Cohaesibacter sp. ES.047: one gene and its partner. The protein of the gene in region 1 interacts with the protein of each later gene in a pairwise test. Links are inferred from orthologs where the notes say so. Each region holds a gene or a part of one and is shown on either strand. Other genes may lie near its edges.

Evidence for each region.
Region 2: the proteins of nifS (region 1) and CPH65_RS05120 interact in binary tests that used the Escherichia coli proteins (3 or more experiments, as listed by UniProt). The link is inferred for Cohaesibacter sp. ES.047 from one-to-one orthologs.

The regions. Positions count from the first base shown.
Region 1 is NZ_LT907844.1:3,486,307-3,495,835, forward strand. The notes cover bases 3,701-6,528. They hold nifS (cysteine desulfurase NifS), read left to right. Parts: upstream 3,701-4,424; coding sequence 4,425-5,633; downstream 5,634-6,528. Other genes in these bases: nifU (Fe-S cluster assembly protein NifU), read left to right, coding at 3,701-4,411; nifV (homocitrate synthase), read left to right, coding at 5,705-6,528. In the rest of the region: nitrogenase iron-molybdenum cofactor biosynthesis protein NifN, read left to right, coding at 1-887; CPH65_RS15895 (NifB/NifX family molybdenum-iron cluster-binding protein), read left to right, coding at 841-1,335; CPH65_RS15900 (NifX-associated nitrogen fixation protein), read left to right, coding at 1,339-1,821; CPH65_RS15905 (CCE_0567 family metalloprotein), read left to right, coding at 1,849-2,064; fdxB (ferredoxin III, nif-specific), read left to right, coding at 2,066-2,413; CPH65_RS15915 (ferredoxin), read left to right, coding at 2,447-2,782; CPH65_RS15920 (iron-sulfur cluster assembly accessory protein), read left to right, coding at 3,043-3,366; more of nifU, read left to right, coding at 3,434-3,700; more of nifV, read left to right, coding at 6,529-6,883; cysE (serine O-acetyltransferase), read left to right, coding at 6,829-7,611; CPH65_RS15945 (hypothetical protein), read left to right, coding at 7,604-8,152; nitrogenase-stabilizing/protective protein NifW, read left to right, coding at 8,149-8,463; CPH65_RS15955 (nitrogen fixation protein NifZ), read left to right, coding at 8,472-8,981; nitrogen fixation protein NifM, read left to right, coding at 8,978-9,529. UniProt on the Escherichia coli protein: Master enzyme that delivers sulfur to a number of partners involved in Fe-S cluster assembly, tRNA modification or cofactor biosynthesis. Catalyzes the removal of elemental sulfur from cysteine to produce alanine.
Region 2 is NZ_LT907844.1:1,151,217-1,160,863, reverse strand. What follows is about bases 4,131-7,076. They hold CPH65_RS05120 (sulfurtransferase TusA family protein), read left to right. Parts: upstream 4,131-5,467; coding sequence 5,468-5,686; downstream 5,687-7,076. Other genes in these bases: CPH65_RS05115 (D-alanyl-D-alanine carboxypeptidase family protein), read right to left, coding at 5,720-6,889; CPH65_RS05125 (DUF924 family protein), read right to left, coding at 4,786-5,325; CPH65_RS05130 (GNAT family N-acetyltransferase), read right to left, coding at 4,131-4,354. Also shown: CPH65_RS05140 (DUF3772 domain-containing protein), read left to right, coding at 209-2,761; CPH65_RS05135 (CAP domain-containing protein), read left to right, coding at 2,754-3,335; more of CPH65_RS05130, read right to left, coding at 3,302-4,130; CPH65_RS05110 (M20 aminoacylase family protein), read left to right, coding at 7,193-8,359; CPH65_RS05105 (sulfite exporter TauE/SafE family protein), read left to right, coding at 8,418-9,185; CPH65_RS05100 (glucan biosynthesis protein), read left to right, coding at 9,632-9,647. UniProt on the Escherichia coli protein: Sulfur carrier protein involved in sulfur trafficking in the cell. Part of a sulfur-relay system required for 2-thiolation during synthesis of 2-thiouridine of the modified wobble base 5-methylaminomethyl-2-thiouridine (mnm(5)s(2)U) in tRNA.

The DNA of each region.
Region 1 (9,529 bases):
ATGCAACGATGACGCCCGGCGACATTGAAGAGCTGAAGGAGCTGGTCGAGGCCTTCGGGTTGATCCCGCTCGTCATTCCCGATCTTTCAACCAGCCTTGACGGACATCTCAATGAGCGGGACTACAATCCTCTGACCACCGGCGGCACCTGTGTCGGTGACTTCGAGATCCTCTACAAAGCGTGCGCCACGCTCGTCATCGGCAGCAGCATGTGTGCAGCGGCTGATCTCCTGACCGAGCGCACTGGCGTACCAAGCCATCAATTCGGCCATTTGTTCGGCCTTGACAGGGTCGACCAGTTCATCCATCTGCTACACACGCTTTCCGGCCAGCCGGTGCCTGCGCGCATCGAACGCCAGCGCAAGCAATTGCAGGACGCCATGCTCGATACCCATTTTCACATTGGCATGACCCGCACTGCTGTGGCCGGTGACCCCGACTTGTTGTCAGCCTTCGGGGATTTGCTCGCAGGCATGGGGGCGGAGATGACGACGGCCATCGCGCCATCCAATGCGTCCAGCCTTGCTTCTTTGCCAGCAAAGGCTGTCAAAATAGGCGATCTTGAAGAACTGGAAAAATTCGCAAGGGAAGAAGGGGCCGAAATAGTCATCGGCAATGCCCATTGCGCGGCCAGTGCAAAGCGGCTCGGCCTGCCGCTGCTCAGGGCAGGCTTCCCGCAGTTCGACCGGTTCGGGGCCGCAGCGCGCGTCTGGATTGGCTATCGCGGTAGCCGCCAGACCCTGTTCGAACTCGCCAATCTGCTTGTCGAGGCCGATCACGATGCCGTTGAGCCCTACAGATCCATCTACTCGCAAATTCAAGACATGGAAGGTGAAACCCATGGGCCAGATCGCTCGCACGTTGACCTTGCACGACAGCACCATTGAGGACGACTTCTCGGGTCGGGCGCTCAAGGTTGCCTTCGCAACAACCGATCAGAAGCATGTCGATCAGCATTTCGGCACCTGCGAGTTTCTTTCGGTCTATCTGGTGACACGGGACGAGGCCCACTTCCACCAGACGGTCGGGTTTGAAGAGGCACAAATGGACGGCACTGAGGACAAGCTCGATGTTCGCCTCAAGGCATTGGAAGATTGTGCAGCCGTCTATTGCCGAGCGGTTGGTGCCTCGGCCATTGCCCAGCTCAAGCAGATCAGGGTTCAGCCGGTCAAGGTGGCTGACGGCACACCGATCAAGGCCCAACTGGCGCTGCTTCAGGATGAACTCAGGGGCGATCCGTCCTTCTGGATCCTGCGGGCGCTTAATGCCGTGAATGACGCCCGCAACGACCCGGCGCGGTTCGACGATATGGAAATGGAAGGTTGGAGTGAGTGAGACATGATACTTGATCTGGAAGACGAGCTGGTTGTCACCAAGGATGACCCCGCATTGAAACACCCGATTGTCGGCGAAATCATCCGCCAGATGCGTGCCATCGATGCTTATGGCGTGTGGGACAACGCGGGCGAGAATGAAATCATTGATCCTTTTGTCATGACCAAGGAAAGAAAGCGTCAGGTGCCCATTATCGGCGATCCCGACGAAGAGGTCATCGCTCGCGTTAAGGCCTGGTACAACGCCTTGGCCGTCTCAATCGAGGGCAAGACCGGCCTGATGGCGGTGCCGATCATCAACATCAGTCACGAAGGCTTCGGCCGCGCTCTCATCGCGGTCGGCAAGCTGATCGTCGTCGACAGGAACCTCAGAGACGTGCATCGCTTCGGCTTCAAATCGCTTGATCTCATGCAGGACGAGGCGGGCAAAATCATCGACAAGGCCGCCGCCCTTGTCGAGGCCCACCGCGACGTCGCCAAGCTGTAACAAAGCCAAACCCAAAGGACCAAAGCTATGGATGAAGCAGATCTGAAGGCGCTCACCAAAGCCGCCAGAAAAGCCAAGCGCATCGCCTCGGAAAAGGCGATGGAGTTGCATGATCTCGTGGAGGATCGCCTCCCGGCCGCCTATGAGGATCTTCCGTCGATCGCAGAAGACACCTATGCCGCCTGCAAGGCATGGGCCGATGCGGAGAGCGCACTCAAACAGGCAGAAGCGAAGGGAGCATAAGATGGCTGAAGTGGTTGGATTGACCCTTGGTGGAGCGGAATGGACGCCCCAGTTCGTGGAGACGCTCGATGCCAAGAAATGCATCGGCTGTGGCCGCTGTTTCCGGGTCTGCTCGCGGGATGTCTTCGAACTGGTCGAGCGCGAAAGCCTCAATCTCGATGACGACAGTGATGACGAATTCGAAGATGATGATCCATTTGGCGATGACGACGACGATGATGACGGCTTTTCCGATGACACCAGCATGGTGATGTCGCTCAAGAACCGCGATGATTGTATCGGATGCGAAGCCTGCTCCAAGATCTGCCCCAAGGGTTGCTTCTCGCACATGACCGCAGATGCGGCCTGACAATCATCCCCCATTTCGCATAAGGAGGCCTTCATGGCTGGCAAACCCGAAAAGCATGTGTTCGTCTGCATCCAGCAACACCCCGATGGACATCCGTTCGGCAGTTGTTCGGAAGACAAGGCTCAGGACATCTATACCAAGTTCAACACCGAAGTGATCAAGCGCGATCTGGGCGGCAAGGTGCAGGTTACCGGCACCTCCTGTCAGGGTGGACCGTGCAAGGCCGGTCCCAGCGTTCTGGTTTATCCCGAAGGCGTCAAATATCAAAGCATCAAGACCCAGGAAGCCATTGAAGCAATCTTCAACGAGCATCTGATCGGGGGCGAGCCGGTCGAGCGCCTCAAGGTGCCGGAAGACATCTGGTCTTGAGCAGCCCAATCGAAGCAAAAGAAAGCCGCCTTTTGAGGCGGCTTTTTTGTTGGCATTTGTAAGCCTTGCTATCCGATCTCAAGGGGAGGTTTGGGTGTGACAATGTCGGCTTTACGACAAAGAAATCAGATCGCCTGAAAGTGGCGAAATGAAAATTAGATTATTTAATTCAATGGAATAGAAGGAACGTTGCGGGCTGGCACGGCTCTTGCAAATTTCTGATCAACCAACAGTTTGGACAGTTTGCAAGGGTGAGAATGATGCTGACAGTGACACAGAATGCTCAGGAAGTTCTTCAACGGTTGATGGACAATTCGGACAAGCCGCTGGCTGGATTGCGCATCGCCGCAGTCAATGGCGGGTGCGCCGGATTGCAATATCGTCTCGATCTGGTGACTGGTCCCGAAGAAGGGGATCATCTCGTGGAGAGCGGTTCCATCAAGCTCTTTATCGTTCCGGACAACGCAGAAATGCTCATCGGTACGGTGATCGATTTTGCTGAAAGTCTCGAAGGCTCCGGCTTCACCTTCGCCAATCCGAACGCCGCGTCCAAATGCTCCTGTGGCAAGAGCTTTGCTGCCTGATTTCATCCCTGACTGGATCCAAGCCAAGACCAAACAAGATAACGCCGAACCGAGGACAAAGAGAGACATGTGGGACTATTCGGAGACCGTCAAGGAACATTTCTACAATCCGCGCAACGCAGGCGCCGTGGACGGGGCCAATGCGACCGGCGATGTGGGCTCCCTGTCTTGCGGTGATGCGTTGCGGCTGACACTACGGGTCAACCAAGCCACCGGCGTTATCGAGGACGCAGGCTTTCAGACCTTTGGCTGCGGTTCGGCGATTGCCTCGTCATCTGCGCTCACCGAAATTATCAAGGGCATGACGGTTGATCAGGCGCTATCGGTATCCAATCAGGACATCGCCGACTATCTCGATGGTCTGCCGCCGGAGAAGATGCATTGCTCGGTCATGGGCCGCGAAGCGCTTCAGGCCGCTGTCGCCAACTACCATGGCGAGGAATGGAAAGACGATCATGAGGAAGGGGCGTTGATCTGTAAATGCTTCGCCGTTGATGAAGTGCTGATCGAGGAAACCGTCCGTGCCAATGGCCTCAGCACAGTCGAGGAAGTTGCCCATTACACCAAGGCCGGCGGGGGCTGCGCCTCCTGCCATGAGGGCATTGAGGACATCCTGACCCGCGTGATGGCCGAACAGGGCGAAAGCTTCAATCCCGAGAATGCAGCCAAACCCATTGTCGCCGCAACTCCAGAGGCGCTGGTATCCGGCATGACCGGAGTTCAGCGCATCAAGAAGATCGATGAGGTGATCGACAGCATGCGCCCAATGCTGCAGGCCGACAATGGCGACGTGGAGCTGGTCGAGGTCATGGACGAAAAGATCTTCGTCAACATGAAGGGTGCCTGTGTCGGTTGTCAGCTCGCCTCGGTGACGCTCAACGGCATTCAGGAAAAACTGGTTGAGGAACTGGGCGAGTTCGTTCGTGTCCTCCCGGCCAGCCAGATGAAGAAGGTCGCTGCAAGGAAAGCTGCCGCGGAGTCCGCTGCATCTATGCCTGCGGCATCGGGCAAAATCATGCCCGTTAGCGAACTGTTGAAAGCGTAAGGGAGGGATCACCATGCAAGGCATCTATCTTGATAACAACGCCACCACTCAGGTCGATCCGGCCGTCGTTGACGCCATGCTGCCCTATTTCACCGAGCAGTTCGGTAACCCTTCCAGCATGCACCAGTTTGGCAACAAGGTTGGCCGCGCGCTGAAAACCGCCCGCTCGCAGGTGCAAAGCCTGATCGGCGCGGCCCACGACAGTGAAATCATCTTCACCTCCTGCGGCACCGAGTCCGACAGCACCGCAATTCTCTCGGCGTTGAAGGCGCAACCGGCCCGCCGCGAAATCATCACGACCAATGTGGAGCACCCGGCCGTGCTGGCGCTCTGCGAAAGCCTCGAGAAAGACGGCTACATCGTTCACTATCTCAAGGTGGACATGAAGGGTCGTCTCAATCTTGGCGAATTCAAAAAATTGTTGTCTGACAAGGTGGCGATTGTCTCCATCATGTGGGCCAACAACGAAACCGGCACGCTCTTCCCAATCGAGAAGATGGCCCAGATGGCCTATGATGCCGGTGTCATGTTTCACACCGATGCCGTGCAGGCAGTGGGCAAAATCCCTATTGACCTGAAGAAAACGCCCATCGACATGCTATCCTTGTCTGGCCACAAGCTGCATGCGCCCAAAGGCATCGGTGTGTTGTATTTGCGCCGCGGAACCCGCTTTCGTCCGCTCCTCAGGGGAGGCCATCAGGAGCGGGGGCGTCGCGCGGGGACTGAAGCCGCCCCGAGTATTGTTGCTCTTGGCAAGGCTGCCGAACTCTCCCAGCTCTATATGGACGAGGAACAGACACGCGTCCGCGCCATGCGCGACCGTCTTGAAGAGGGCATTCTTGAGGCCGTCTCCCATTGCTTCGTGACGGGGGATGCCGACAATCGCCTTCCCAACACCTGCAACATCGCCTTTGAATTCATTGAAGGGGAAGCAATCCTGATGCTGCTCAACAAGCTGGGGATTGCAGCGTCTTCCGGCTCGGCGTGCACATCGGGATCGCTCGAACCTTCCCATGTTATGCGCGCGATGGATATTCCCTACACCGCCGCGCACGGCTCCATCCGCTTCTCGCTATCGCGCTACAACACCATGAGTGAAATCGAGACCGTCATCGAAGCCGTGCCGCCGATCATCGCCCAGTTGCGCAAGCTTTCTCCCTATTGGAGTGAAAACGGCCCTGTCACCAATCCCGAACAGGCTTTTAATCCTGCCTACGCTTGATGGCCTGCCTACGCCTGATGGCCAGTCTACGTCTGATGGCTAGAAAACCGATTGCTCGAAAGGAGCGTGCCATGCTTGTTAATCGCCCCATCATTATTGACGACACGACCTTGCGTGATGGTGAACAGACGGCTGGCGTGGCGTTCAAGCGGCGCGAGAAATGCGAAATTGCTCGTGAACTTGTTGCCTCCGGTGTACCCGAGCTTGAAATCGGCATTCCGGCAATGGGCGAGGATGAGCGAGATACGATCCGCGCGATCACATCGATGAACCTGAAGGCCCGGACAATCGTCTGGTGCCGCATGAGCGAAGGGGATCTTGCCGCCGCCTGTAATCTGGGCGTCGACATGATCGATCTGTCGATGCCCATGTCAGACCAGCAGATCAGCTCAAAGCTGGGGCGCGATCGGGCCTATGTCCTCAAACAGATCGCCTATATGGTTCCCAAAGCGCTCGACGAAGGCTTTGAAGTGCTGGTAGGCGGGGAGGATTCCTCCCGGGCCGATCTCGATTTCGTGCTTGAGGTTCTCGAGGCTGCTGAACGGGCAGGGGCCAAGCGCTTCCGTTTCGCTGATACAGTCGGCATCCTTGAGCCTTTCGCAACAATTGAGATATTCCGCACCCTTGGTGCCAATTCCGGCCTTGAGCTTGAGATGCATGCCCACGATGACTACGGCCTCGCGACAGCCAACAGTCTCGCCGCAGCGCTCGGTGGCGCGACCCATGTGAACACCACGGTCAATGGGCTTGGCGAGCGGGCGGGCAATGCCTCCCTAGAGGAGTTCGTTACTGCCGGGCGCAATCTCTATGGGTTTGAAACCGGTGTTGATCAGCGTAGCCTCAACGCCCTTTCCGGAATGGTTGCCAAAGCATCTGGTCGTCCCGTGCCCTTGCAGAAAAGCCTTGTCGGTTCGAGTGTCTTCACGCACGAAAGCGGAATTCACATTGATGGCCTGATAAAAGACAAACTGAACTATCAAGGTGTCGATCCGGAGTGGTTCGGCCGCAAGCATGAACTCGTTCTAGGCAAGCATTCCGGGACCAAGGCAGTTCAGCATGTCTATGGCCAACTCGGCATCGCGCTCACGCTGGCCGAGGCCATGGACCTGATCCCTCACGTGCGGCGCTTTGCCGAAGCCTACAAGAGGGCTCCGGACCTCGACGATCTCATCGCCCTTCATCGCAATCTTGACGAATGCCTTACAGAGGAGGGCAGCGCCGAGCTGGCCCTAGAGGAGGGGGGGGCGTGAGTCTGATCATCGCCATTCGTCAGGACATCCAATGCGTGTTCGAGCGGGATCCGGCCGCGCGATCCTTCTTCGAGATTGCCACGATCTATCCCGGTGTCCATGCCTTGATCTGGTATCGTATCGCCAACCGGCTCTGGCACGCCAATTGGCGTTACGGCGCGCGGTTCTTGTCATGGTTCGCGCGCTTTCTCACCAACGTTGACATTCATCCTGGCGCGACCATCGGCAAACGCCTTTTCATCGATCATGGGGCCGGTGTCGTGATCGGCGAAACAGCCGAAGTCGGTGACGGGGTGACCCTCTATCACGGGGTCACTCTGGGGGGGACGACCTGGAACAAGGGAAAACGGCATCCGACGCTGGACGACAATGTGATTGTCGGCGCCGGTGCTAAGATACTCGGCGCGGTGCGCATCGGCTGCAATGCGAAGGTCGGTGCAAATTCGGTTGTCGTCGGTAATGTTCCTTCGGGTGCCACCGTCGTCGGTGTGCCGGGCAGCATCGTGCGCCGCAAGGACAAGGTGTCTTATCTCGATCCCCACGGCATCGATCTCAACCATCACCTTATCCCCGACCCGGTTTCTGACGCCATCGCTTGCCTGATCAAGCGGGTTGAAACCCTCGAAGCTGCGCTCAACGAAGAGAAAGATGACGATTGCGACGTTTGCGATGCAGCCGATGTCTGCGAGCCGGACGCAGACCTCTTGCGGGAGGCCGCCAATGCTTGAGACAGCCCCATCCGCACAAACTGCGCGGGATCTGCTCGATTTCGAAAGCGGTGCGCTCTATTTCGATGAGGCTCCCGAACCGATTGTCGCCGCCCTGCTGGACAAGGCGAGCAACGCTGCAACTGCATCGGATCGCGTCGCGGCGCTGGGAGATGCCCAAAGATTGGCACCCCAAGACCTCAATGTCATCGTGGCGCTCTACCGCCATCACTATTTTCTGCAAGCCTTCGAAGAGGCTCTGGTTATCGCAGATCTTGCCATGAGGGAAGCAGGCAAGCGGCTCAACGTCGCCGCCGACTGGCGTCTGTTGACCGTGGATGATGTGAACCGGACAAGCGGTGAGGCAATGCCAATGCTGCGCTTCTATCTCTGGGCGCTCAAGGGCCGGGCCTATCTGCTGATGCGCCTTGGTCGCTTTGAAGAGGCGCTCGGCCCCCTTGAGAAACTGATCGAACTCGACCATGCCAACCGGCTGAATTGCAAACCATTGCTCGCCCTGACCCGCGAGAGGTTGTTGGATCTTGAAGGAGACATACGATGAGAAATGAAGAGCTGGAATCCGAAATCGACGATCTGAGCAGCGCAGAGGAATTTCTGGACTATTTCGACATCGACTTTGATCCTCATGTCGTCATGGTCAATCGCCTGCACATCCTGCAGCGGTTTCATGACTATCTCACTATCGATCACGAAGGGCCGGTCAACGCCGAGTCCTGGTGGGATTACTACACCCGCAATCTCAAACAGGCCTATCAGGATTTTGTCGAATCCGATGCCCTCACGGAGAAGGTGTTTAAAGTCTTCCAGCCCGCCAAACCCGCCTTTGTACCCCTTGAAGATTTGTTGAAATAGTTGAACCGATGATCGAAAGCCAGCCCCCAGAACGATTTGAATATGGTGACGTGGTCCGTGTGACGCGCAATGTGCGCAATGATGGCACCTATCCCGGAGCCAAAACCGGAACGCTCCTGATCCGGCGCGGCTCGACGGGCGTTGTGCGCGACATCGGAACCTTTTTGCAGGATCAGGTGATCTACACGATCCACTTTACCGATGAGGATCGGATCGTCGGGTGTCGCGACAAGGAACTGATCCCCGTGGATGCACCTTGGACGCCAAGCCGTTTTGAATTCAGCGAAAAGGTTGTCGCGCGCATTCCTCTGGGCATTCAGGGTGAAGTCGTTGCGCGTGTCGGGGATCAGGGCGAAATCATCAAGGTTATTCGGGACGATGATGTCGTTGAAGCGCTTGGCAGTGTCGCCTATCACGTGCGCTTTCCGGGCCGCACATTGATGGTGCCCGAGAGCGCCCTGTCGCCTGACGATAGCGATGCACAAGGCACCGGCGGCGAGGGGGTACTGGAAGCATGAATGATGCCGGACTGTTGGCGCATCATCTTATGCGCGCCGCCCTCTCTCATTTCGAGTGTCGCTATGACGAACTGGCCGGAACCGAAAAGGCGATTGCCGAGGAAAATGCCAGACGCTCTTTGACCATCGAGGCGATGGTCCTGAAAAGCCCGGAAGCCCGAGACATCCATATTCCCGACCCGATGCTGGATCGGGCCGTGGAGAATGTGCGCGCTCGTTACGGTGACAAGGACGAGTTCAGCGAGGATCTTCGGCGCAACGCCCTAACCGAGGAGATCCTGCGCGATGCCTTGCGTCGTGAATTACAGGTCGATGCCGTGTTGGAGAAAGTCGCAGCCGAAGCAGCTCCAGCGACGATCGAGGAAGCCCGTGACTGGTATGATCGCTATCCCGAGAAATTCAGCCTTGATGAGACACGTGCCGCGCGTCAGATTCTCATTACCATCAACGACGACTATCCTGAAAACATACGCGCCGAGGCGGCCCGCCGCATCAGCGGCATCTACGCGGATCTTGATGGATCGGTTGCGCAGTTCGGGCAACTGGCC
Region 2 (9,647 bases), 2.3 Mb from region 1 along the record:
GTCTCTTTCTCTCGACCGAGGTGTTGGATCCTCCAAACCCTAACGTCAACAAACACTGGAAACCAGCCCGCACAGACCAATCTGTCACACAATCATCACATTATCCCACCACCCAAGAGCGCCTATAGGCGCAATTGTGTTGCCGACCGAATTCCAGTAGACCTTTTACTCTCGCAACCAAAGACACCACGATCAGAGGAATGCTTTCGTGATTCAGGTTCCCTTTCTGCGCGCCTTGGCCACCGCCTTGTTGCTCTTGCTCATGCTTGCGCTTTCGCCCCTCGCACAGGCGCAGCAGGCCGACACATCACTGGCCGAAAGCCTGACGACCCGCCTTGACCGCATCGAAGCAGCCCTCAACCGGGACAGTCTGGTCGAAAACGACTTTACAGGCCTGCGCGAAGAACTTCAGCAAGTGGTAGAGGAAGCAAGCAACAAGAAGGACGAGTTGCAGCCGACCCTGACGGAAGATCGGGCTCGCCTCGAGGCACTCAAACCAGAAGAGACCGAAGAGGGCGATACCGCCAACCCCGAATCCGCGACCCTGAAAGAAAGACGAAGTGACCTCGAGGATCAGGTTGCCGCCCTTGATGCCGAAGTTAAACTTTTGACGGCCAATTCGGTGCGGGCAACCCAGATGCTCAACAAGATCACGCTGGCCAGACAGCAGCGGTTCACCGAGCAATTGTTCAACCGCAGCAGTTCCCTTCTCAATCCGAACCTCTGGCTCGACGGGCTGACGGGCCTTCAGGTGACCGGCAATGCAATGAGCTTCCTGGTCTCGGATTGGGCCTCGTTCCTGTCCTCCAAGGCGGCCGGACAGATCTGGCAGATTGTCGGCATGATCCTGCTCATCGCCTTTCTCATTGCGGGGCCGTTGCGCAACCTTTTGTTCAACGGTGTTAGCCGTCTGGCGCGTCTGGAAACCCCGAACGCACTGCAGCGCAGCCTGCATGCGGCATGGTCGATCTTTGTCTACACCTTTGTTCCCTTTCTCATCCTGTTTGCGGTCTTGCTGATCCTGAAGAACGCCGAACTGGTTCCACCGCGCGTCAATGAATTCATCAACAAACTCGGCTACGTCATTCTCAGCATTTCACTTGGGTATGGTCTCGTGCGCGTGCTCACCGCGCCCACCAAACCCCAATATCGTCTGTTGAACCTGACCACCAGCAGCGCGCACAAGCTTTTCGGTGTGGCCATTGTGTTGCTGATCATAACAGGTATTGACCTAACCTTCCGGGAAACACAGCAGCTTCTCTTCACGCCCATCGAAACGACGATCCTTATCTCGGGCGTTTCGGCAGTGCTCGTTGCTGTCCTTATCTGGCTTGCAATGCGCATTACCCTTGGCGATCTCGAGCAGGATGACGACGATCAGGAAGACGGCATGACCTCGACACCGAGTGTCAGTGCCGATGTATCCGCCTCGAATTTCCTGCCCGGCTTCATCTCGGTGTTCAAACCGCTTGTCTGGTTGGCCAGTGTTAGCATCATCCTGTCCATCATTCTGGGCTATGTTTCCCTTGGCACGTTCCTGGCCGAGCAGATGCTGCGCATCTTTGTCATTCTGGCGCTATTGGGCGTCTTCACCGCCTTGCTGGACAACTTCTTTGCCGAAGGGCTCGACGTCAGCAACCCGCGGGTCCGCAAGGGCGCCCATTCCATCGGCATTCCCCTGCGGGCCGTCAATCAGATCGGCGTACTTCTCAATGGCTTGCTGCGGATCCTTCTTTACATCGCTGCCGCCCTCTTGATCTTTGCCCCGTGGGGGGTTCAGTCGACAGACTTCCTGTCGTCCATGCGACGGGCGATTTTCAGCGTCGAGATCGGGGATCTGACCATTTCACCGATCGCGATTCTGGGCGCTCTGGCGGTCTTTTTCATCGCACTTGTGCTGGTCCGCAGCGTCCAGCGCTGGATGGAGCGCAGCCTGCTGCCCGCGACCAATCTCGATACGGGCCTCAAGAACTCGATACAGACAAGCGTCGGCTATATCGGCTTCATTGTCGCTGCCATGCTGGCCTTTTCCTATATGGGACTGGATCTCTCCAATATCGCCCTTGTCGCTGGTGCGCTCTCGGTTGGTATCGGTTTTGGCTTGCAGAGCATCGTCAACAACTTCGTCTCCGGCCTCATCCTTCTGGTTGAGCGACCGATCAAAACCGGCGACTGGGTAGTTGTTGGCGAGCATCAGGGCTTTGTTCAGAAGATCTCGGTGCGCGCAACCAAGATCGAGACCTTCGACCGGGCCACGGTCATCCTGCCCAACTCCGAACTGATCTCGAACCGGGTGATGAACTGGATGCACAACGGGGCCATGGGGCGCATCGTCGTGCCGGTCGGGGTATCCTATGACGCGGACCCGGAACAGGTGCGGGAAATCCTCAAGCGCGTGGCGAACGAGTCTCCTCTTGTGGCCAGCTACCCCGAACCGGATGTATACTTCCTCAACTTCGGCGACTCCTCACTCGATTTCGATGTCCGCTGCTATGTCCACGATGTGCTGACATCCCTCGTCACATCAAGCGAATTGCGCTTTGAGATTTTCAAGGCTCTCAAGGAAGCAGGGATCGAGATTCCCTACCCGCAGAGAGATGTGCATATCCGTTCGGTCTCCTCACCGAACCTCGACAAACAACTTGCCTTGTCTCCCGATGAAGCGCAGGAAACCCGCGAACCAGCCGCCCCGCGACAGGACGAAGTCGACCTGCCCGGCGCATCACAAGGCGTGGATGAAGGACCCGGTCAAAATGCTTAAGTCACTGACAAAAACTCTCGTGCTTGCTGGCCTTGTCGGTGCGCTGCTCACCGCCTGCACCAGCGGGCCGGATTTGCAGACACCGGCCATGTACGAGCGCCTCAACAAGGACAACGCCAAGGTTGATCCGCAGGCCGCGCTCGAACTCGTCAACGCCTATCGCAAGCGCAATGGTCTTGGCACACTGACCCTGAGCCCAAGGCTGGCCGCGGCCGCACAGGAACAGTCGGACGCCATGGCCAGCAGCGGGCGCGTCGATCATGCATTGAGCAAGAACCAGACTTTGATAAAACGTCTTGGTCGCGCAGGCTATGATCCCGTTCTGGCCACCGAGAATATCGGCGCTGGCTACTGGAGCCTTGCGGAAGCCTTTTCCGGCTGGCGGGATTCCCGGCGGCATAATCTCAACATGCTCAAGAAGGGCGTGACCGAGATGGGTATCGCGACAAGTTATCGGGAAAATGTGAAATACAAGGTGTTCTGGACACTTATCCTGGCCAAGCCCGACGAGCCGCCCATATCTCAGGCGGTCTCAACCGATCAGCCTCGGCCCAACACCTTTTTCGCCCAGTAACGCGCTTTATCCTTCAGCAGGATAGAGGCACGCAGGCTTTGAGCCGCCGCGATGCCGTGGCTGTTCAGTGGCACGTAAAGCCGGCCAAAACTGCGCCGACCCGACCAGATATGCTCGGCCACCGGATGGCCGGCATCGGCTAGGCTGTCGACATAATCGATGGTGTCATCCCGCAGCGCTTCCTGACTGACATGCATCAACACATGCACCCCCGGAGAGAACCGCTTGTAGACCTCGTCCATGCCGGTTTTCCAGGTAAAAAGACCCCGACCAGCACGAAGCGATATCAGCCCGGCGATGCACTTGTCATCAAGCATCATCAGATCGATCTGACCAAGGCCGTCACGGATCATGGCGGGCATGAAGCTCTCCACAAAGGTCCGCGATCCATGATCAACCGCCAGAGCGGTTCCGCTCTTGGCTTTCCAGCCAGAGGCTTCGGTCCGCAGAAACACATCCATGGCTTCGGTCAGATCAAGATCGCCGCGAGTCGAGCGGAAGTGCACCTGTCCAAGCTCGGAAAGCCGGCGCAACTGTCGTCCTGTCGTCTTACGCTTGTTGCGGCTGAGCGACAGTCCCGCATATTCACCGTCAGGCTCGTCCGGATTGATCTGGGCATCCAGAAAAGCCCGCTGATGCTCGTGAGACGATAGCAACAGACGTGAAATATCCCGGTCCAGCCGGTCACTGAGCCAACTGGAAAGCCAGCCACGCTCTTGCGCCTCCAGCGGGAAATAGGGCCAGACGATGACATCAGCGCCGGAGGCATCAGCCATGCGATCAAGAGCATTGCAAAACGCCGCTTCCGTTCGCGTCCAGTCGCCAGCGGCTAGGGTGTGGGATGAGAAACCAGCCCCCAGAGGTGCTGTTCCGTGCGCCAGAAAGGTCGCAATCTTGGCCCCGAGAGAGGGAAGCAAGCGTTTCACGTCCCAGGCAAAGTCGTAGCCCTGCTCACTGATGGCATGGAGCGGCCCCGGACGGAGCCGACCTTCACTCGCACGCACGAATGCTTCATGCATGAATGGATTATCGAACTGATCCACTATGCTTGTGCTTTGCAGGTCACTGCCTGTCAGAGATATGTCCGACCGTAAGAGCATTGCATCCACGCGTTTGAAGCATCACAACTGCGACATCATGGCCACCAAGAGGTTGAAAGACCGTGATGACCTTGAGGACCAATATACGCGTTTTTATGGATCAACGAGCAACTAGCTATGGTGTTGGTTAACATCAGCCCGCCAACAGGGCAGCATGAGCCACCCCGTCAAGCCGCACAAGACTTGCCTCCAGCGGCCATTGACGCCGAAAAGTAATTAAAATTGGCTCTTTTCTGTCAATCCTAGACAAAACACCGGTCGCGTGAACAACCGTCTACAGGTTGGTAACCATGATTGCAAAAATCCCCACAGCGACCAATCTGCACACAGGCTTTTCGCCTCAAGGGCCTTCAGCCCGCGAACCCGCCCTCATCGAGAAAAGCCTGTTCCTCGGGTGTGGTCCGGCGCCCCAGCACATGATTGCGATGGGGAAAGCGTCCGAAGCGCTCAATGATATCAAGATGGATCTGGGCGTAGCGCACGCTTTCCTCCAGCTCGAGCCGCTTCATCCATTTCAGACAATTCTCCTGCTCGCCGAGATCCTCGGCATGCATCATGGGCATGACAGCGAACTGCTTCTGATGAACCGACAACGCATCCCAGTCCGGATGCTTCACAAGCTTGTGCGAGAGCCTCAAGGCCTCGTCGTCCGATGTGAAGGCAAGAGCCGAATTGCGAAATACATTGCGAGAGAACTGATCAAGCACGATGATCAGAGCGAGCAGCCCTTGCGCGCTGGCCTCCCAATGGGCCAACTGACCGGCTCTGGCCGCATCCATCACAGAACCGAACCGGTCACTGATCTGCTCGTCAAAAGCCGGATCTTTGGTAAACCACATTTCCGGGTCCGCGGAAAACCAGAAATCAAGAACATCATTCGCTTCAGTCACACAAAACTCCTTGTTCAAATGGGCTGGATCATCGCACGCTTTGGTGCATCCTCACATATCCCGTTGAAGAAGAAAAGTGGAGCCGCTAAACAGGGCTATCAGACACCACGATCTGTCATGTTTACCAAGCGGACGCCCCATCATGCAGGAACTCGATCTCTCCGGCCTCAAATGCCCCTTGCCCGTCTTGCGGACCCAAAAGGCACTGACCGGGCTTGAAACAGGAGACCAGATCACCGTCGTCACCACGGACCCCTTGGCGACGCTCGACCTGCCTCACTTTTGCGCTGAAAAGGGCCACCGCCTGCTATCGCAGGAGACCACGGGCGAAAAGGTGCATTTCATCATCGAAAAAGGCTAGCTCAAACGGCCGGCCCAATCGCACAGCAATCGCTCACGGCTTGGGACGCGGCAAGCGGGAAAGCGAGATGACCTTGCCCTTTTTCGACTTGGCAATGAACCCGCTTTTCTCGACCGGAGCAGAGATCGGCAGCGAAACCAATTGCACCGGCAATTTGATCTTTCGTTTCGGAATGCCCGCACGCACCTGCACAGGATCCATCAACTTGAATCGCGGCGACAGATAGCTTTTGGTGAAATTGATCTTGCCCACCCATTTCGGCTGACCGTTGGGGCAGATCTCGCTGCGCAGATCGTCCGCTCGGCTGATCGGGCCAAAGGCCGCCGTGTTGGTCACAGGCACGCCCCGCCCGGATGCCATGTCAGTACGGGTGAACCCTTGTGTGAGCAGGAAGGCGGCTGTCTCCGCCCGCCACTGCGAGTTCGGAGCACCGAGCACCACGGCAACCAGCTGCCGCCCGCCCCGTTCGGCGGCCGCAACGATATTGTAGCCTGATGCGCAAACAAATCCGGTCTTCATGCCATTGGCCCCACGATAGGTCTCGAGCAGGCTGTTGTAGGATTTGAGCACGCGCTTGCCATGCCGAATGGCCGGAATGCGAAACAGAGACCGATGTTGCGGATATTCCAACAGAATATGGCGTGTCAGCACCGCCATGTCCCGCGCTGAAGTCGTCTGACCGGACATATAAAGCCCGTTGGCATTGATAAAGTGGGATGCCCGCATGCCCAGCCGCGCCGCTTCCCTGTTCATTCTGCGCGCAAACTCTGGCTCCGAACCGGCAACCCGCTCACCGAGCGCTGCTGCGATATCGTTGGCCGATTTCACCAGCACCATTTTCAAGGCATTGCCGACCGTCAATTGCGTCCCCACCTTGAACCCCATTTTCGACGGCGGATAGGCGAGCGCATGGGCAGAGACCGTCACGATGCTGTCTTCGGAAATCTCACCGGCCTCGATGGCGCGAAAGGTGACATAGGCAGTCATCAGCTTGGTCAGGGACGCGGGATACCATTTCTGATTTCCCTTCTGGTGAAACAGCACCTTGCCCGTGTTCACATCCATCAAAAGGAGCGGGCGAGGCAACAGGGTCAAATCCTGTGTCGGCTTTGCAGCCTTCTGGGCAGCCAGCGCCTCACCGGATGCCATCACCGCGAGAAAAACCGCTAGCATTCCAAGTCGGACCGCGCTCGTCTTGAGCATGAAACGGCACTCTTTCAGGAAAGACATGGCAAACATGGAGGACCCGCCTCTGGACAATAACTGGTTAAAGGAACCCAACCTCTCTACCTGATGCGCCGGACATGGACAAGCCTGAAGGCCATGCGGTGAGCAATCAAATTATTGCAACCGCCATCTGGACAGGGACGACACCGCACAACAATTGGTCTTGCCGACGTGCGAACGGCAAATTAAGCTGCAGCCAAACTCCAAGGGCAGGTCGATTGTCACCAGATCCAACGACCGCCCCCTACCCCGTTCCTCTAGCAGCAACAGGCCGACTTCATGCCGATTGTCAATCGCATCGCCGACTTTCACGACGAGATGACCAAGGTTCGACGGGACCTTCATCAACAGCCAGAGCTCATGTTCGATGTGCCCCTGACCGTCCAGCGCATCGTGAAGGAACTCAAGAGCTACGGTATCGACGACATCACCACCGGGGTGGGAAAAAGCGGCATCGTGGCGGTGATCGAGGGCAAAACCAACAAATCGGGCAAGACGGTGGGCCTGCGCGCCGATATGGACGCCCTGCCATTACAGGAAACATCGGGCAAACCCTATGCCTCCACGGTCGCGGGTGTCATGCACGCCTGTGGTCATGATGGCCATACCACCATGCTGCTCGCCGCCGCAAAATATTTGCAGGAAAGCCGCAACTTCGACGGCAAGGTCGTGTTGATCTTCCAACCCGCGGAGGAAGGCGGCGGCGGAGCGCGCGAAATGATCAATGACGGCCTCATCAGCCGCTGGGGCATTGATGAGGTCTATGGCATGCACAACTGGCCCGAACTCGACCTTGGCACCTTTGCCATCTGCAAGGGCGCGCTCATGGCATCCGCCGATCGCATCTTGATCGACGTCGAGGGCAAGGGTGGCCATGCAGCCAAACCCCATCAGGGTGTCGACACGGTGGTCGTCATGGCGGCCATCATTCAGGCCGTGCAGACCCTTGTCAGCCGCAACACCGATCCGCAACAGGCGCTCGTCGTCTCCCTGTGTCACGTCAAGGCCGGCTTCACCGACAATGTGCTTCCCCAGACCGGCATGATCGAGGGAACCGTGCGCACCCTTGATCCCGATGTCCGCGATATGGCCGAACGTCGCCTCAAGGAAGTCGTGGAAGGCACCGCAGCGGTCTATGGCGCACACGCCACCCTGCACTACAAGCGCGACTATCCGGTCACCGTCAATCACGATGAACCGACAGAACGCGCAGCCGCAATCGCCCGCTCCATCGTGGGAGATGACAGGGTCGATGACACCTTTGTCCCTTCCATGGGTGCGGAGGACTTCTCCTTCATGCTTGAAGCCTGCCCCGGTGCCTTCATCTTTGTCGGCAACGGCCACAGCGCTCCCCTCCACCACCCCGATTATGACTTCAATGACGAGGTCATCCCCATCGGGGCTTCCTACTGGATTAAAACCGTCGAGGCCGCCCTGCCAGCCTGACCGACTTCATCTGTCTGATCAGCTTTAAGGATGGCCCCGGCAAGACCGAGGTGTTCCGTTGCTCGAAACTCTTCCTCTCTTTTCCGGAACGGGCCTTTCTGACACCGTCATCATCGGGTTGATTGTCGCCAGCTACTGCACTTCGGCCTTCACCGCAGCGTTCGGCATTGGCGGCGGCGTTGCCCTGCTGGCCCTGATGTCATCTTTCGTTCCGGTGGCCACGCTCATTCCGGTTCACGGAGTGATCCAGTTGGGGTCCAACGTCGGGCGCGCCCATCATCTGCGGGCGCATATCCTCTGGTCCTTTCTGGTCACCTTCGTGATTGGCACGATCATTGGCATTGCGATCGGCTCCCAGGTCGTCATCTCCCTGCCCGATGTCTTCCTCAAGATCTGCCTTGCGCTGTTCCTGCTCTACATCATCTGGGGACCCAAGCCGAAGCGCCTGAAGGGCGGCCCCATCATGGTGGCTCTCATGGGAGGCGTTACAGCCTTCGGTGCGATGTTCCTTGGTGCAACAGGCCCGCTGATTGCCGCCGTCGTCAGTGGTCAGTCGTCCGACCGACAAACCGTCGTGGCCACTCACGCGACCGCGATGTCGATCCAGCATGGCTTCAAGATTCTGGCGTTCGGTCTGGTCGGCTTCGCCTATCATTCATGGATTGCCCTGATGATCTGCATGATCATGTCAGGCTATGTCGGAACCCTGACCGGCGCGAGAGCCTTGCGTCACATGGATGAAAGCCTGTTCCGCAAGATTTTCAGGATCGTCCTCACCGCGCTTGCGCTTATCATGCTGTTAAAGGCTGCAAGAGACCTGCTCTAGCCAGCTGACGACCACATTTCCGCCACGGTTCTGCCACCGAAACCGCGCCCCTTCTGATCCGGAGCACGGTTGCCATCAATTGAGGGCGATTGTTTACACAGTCCTGATCGTCTCAAGAAGCTTGAGACTCCAACACTTATCGGACTTTTTTTCGACCCGTTGTTCCCCTCCGGTTCGCTTGATACACGCTCTTTCTCCCCTTGCCATTTTTCGTCTCAAATTTTACCCCACACTGCTGGCGAAAAGTATAAGTCACTAAATTCGTTCGAAAAACGCAAGCCTCCGGGCAACTGGACCGATATGCGCAATTCTACATAACCCTGACACGCAGGCCTCTGTAGTAACCGTACCGTTGGAACTTTCTGCCCCCGGATGCATTTGTTGTAAATCGATCTGTATTGGAATTGGGAACCACTTTCGAAATGCACATATCACGTCGGTTTTTTATGGCAGCAAGTGCCG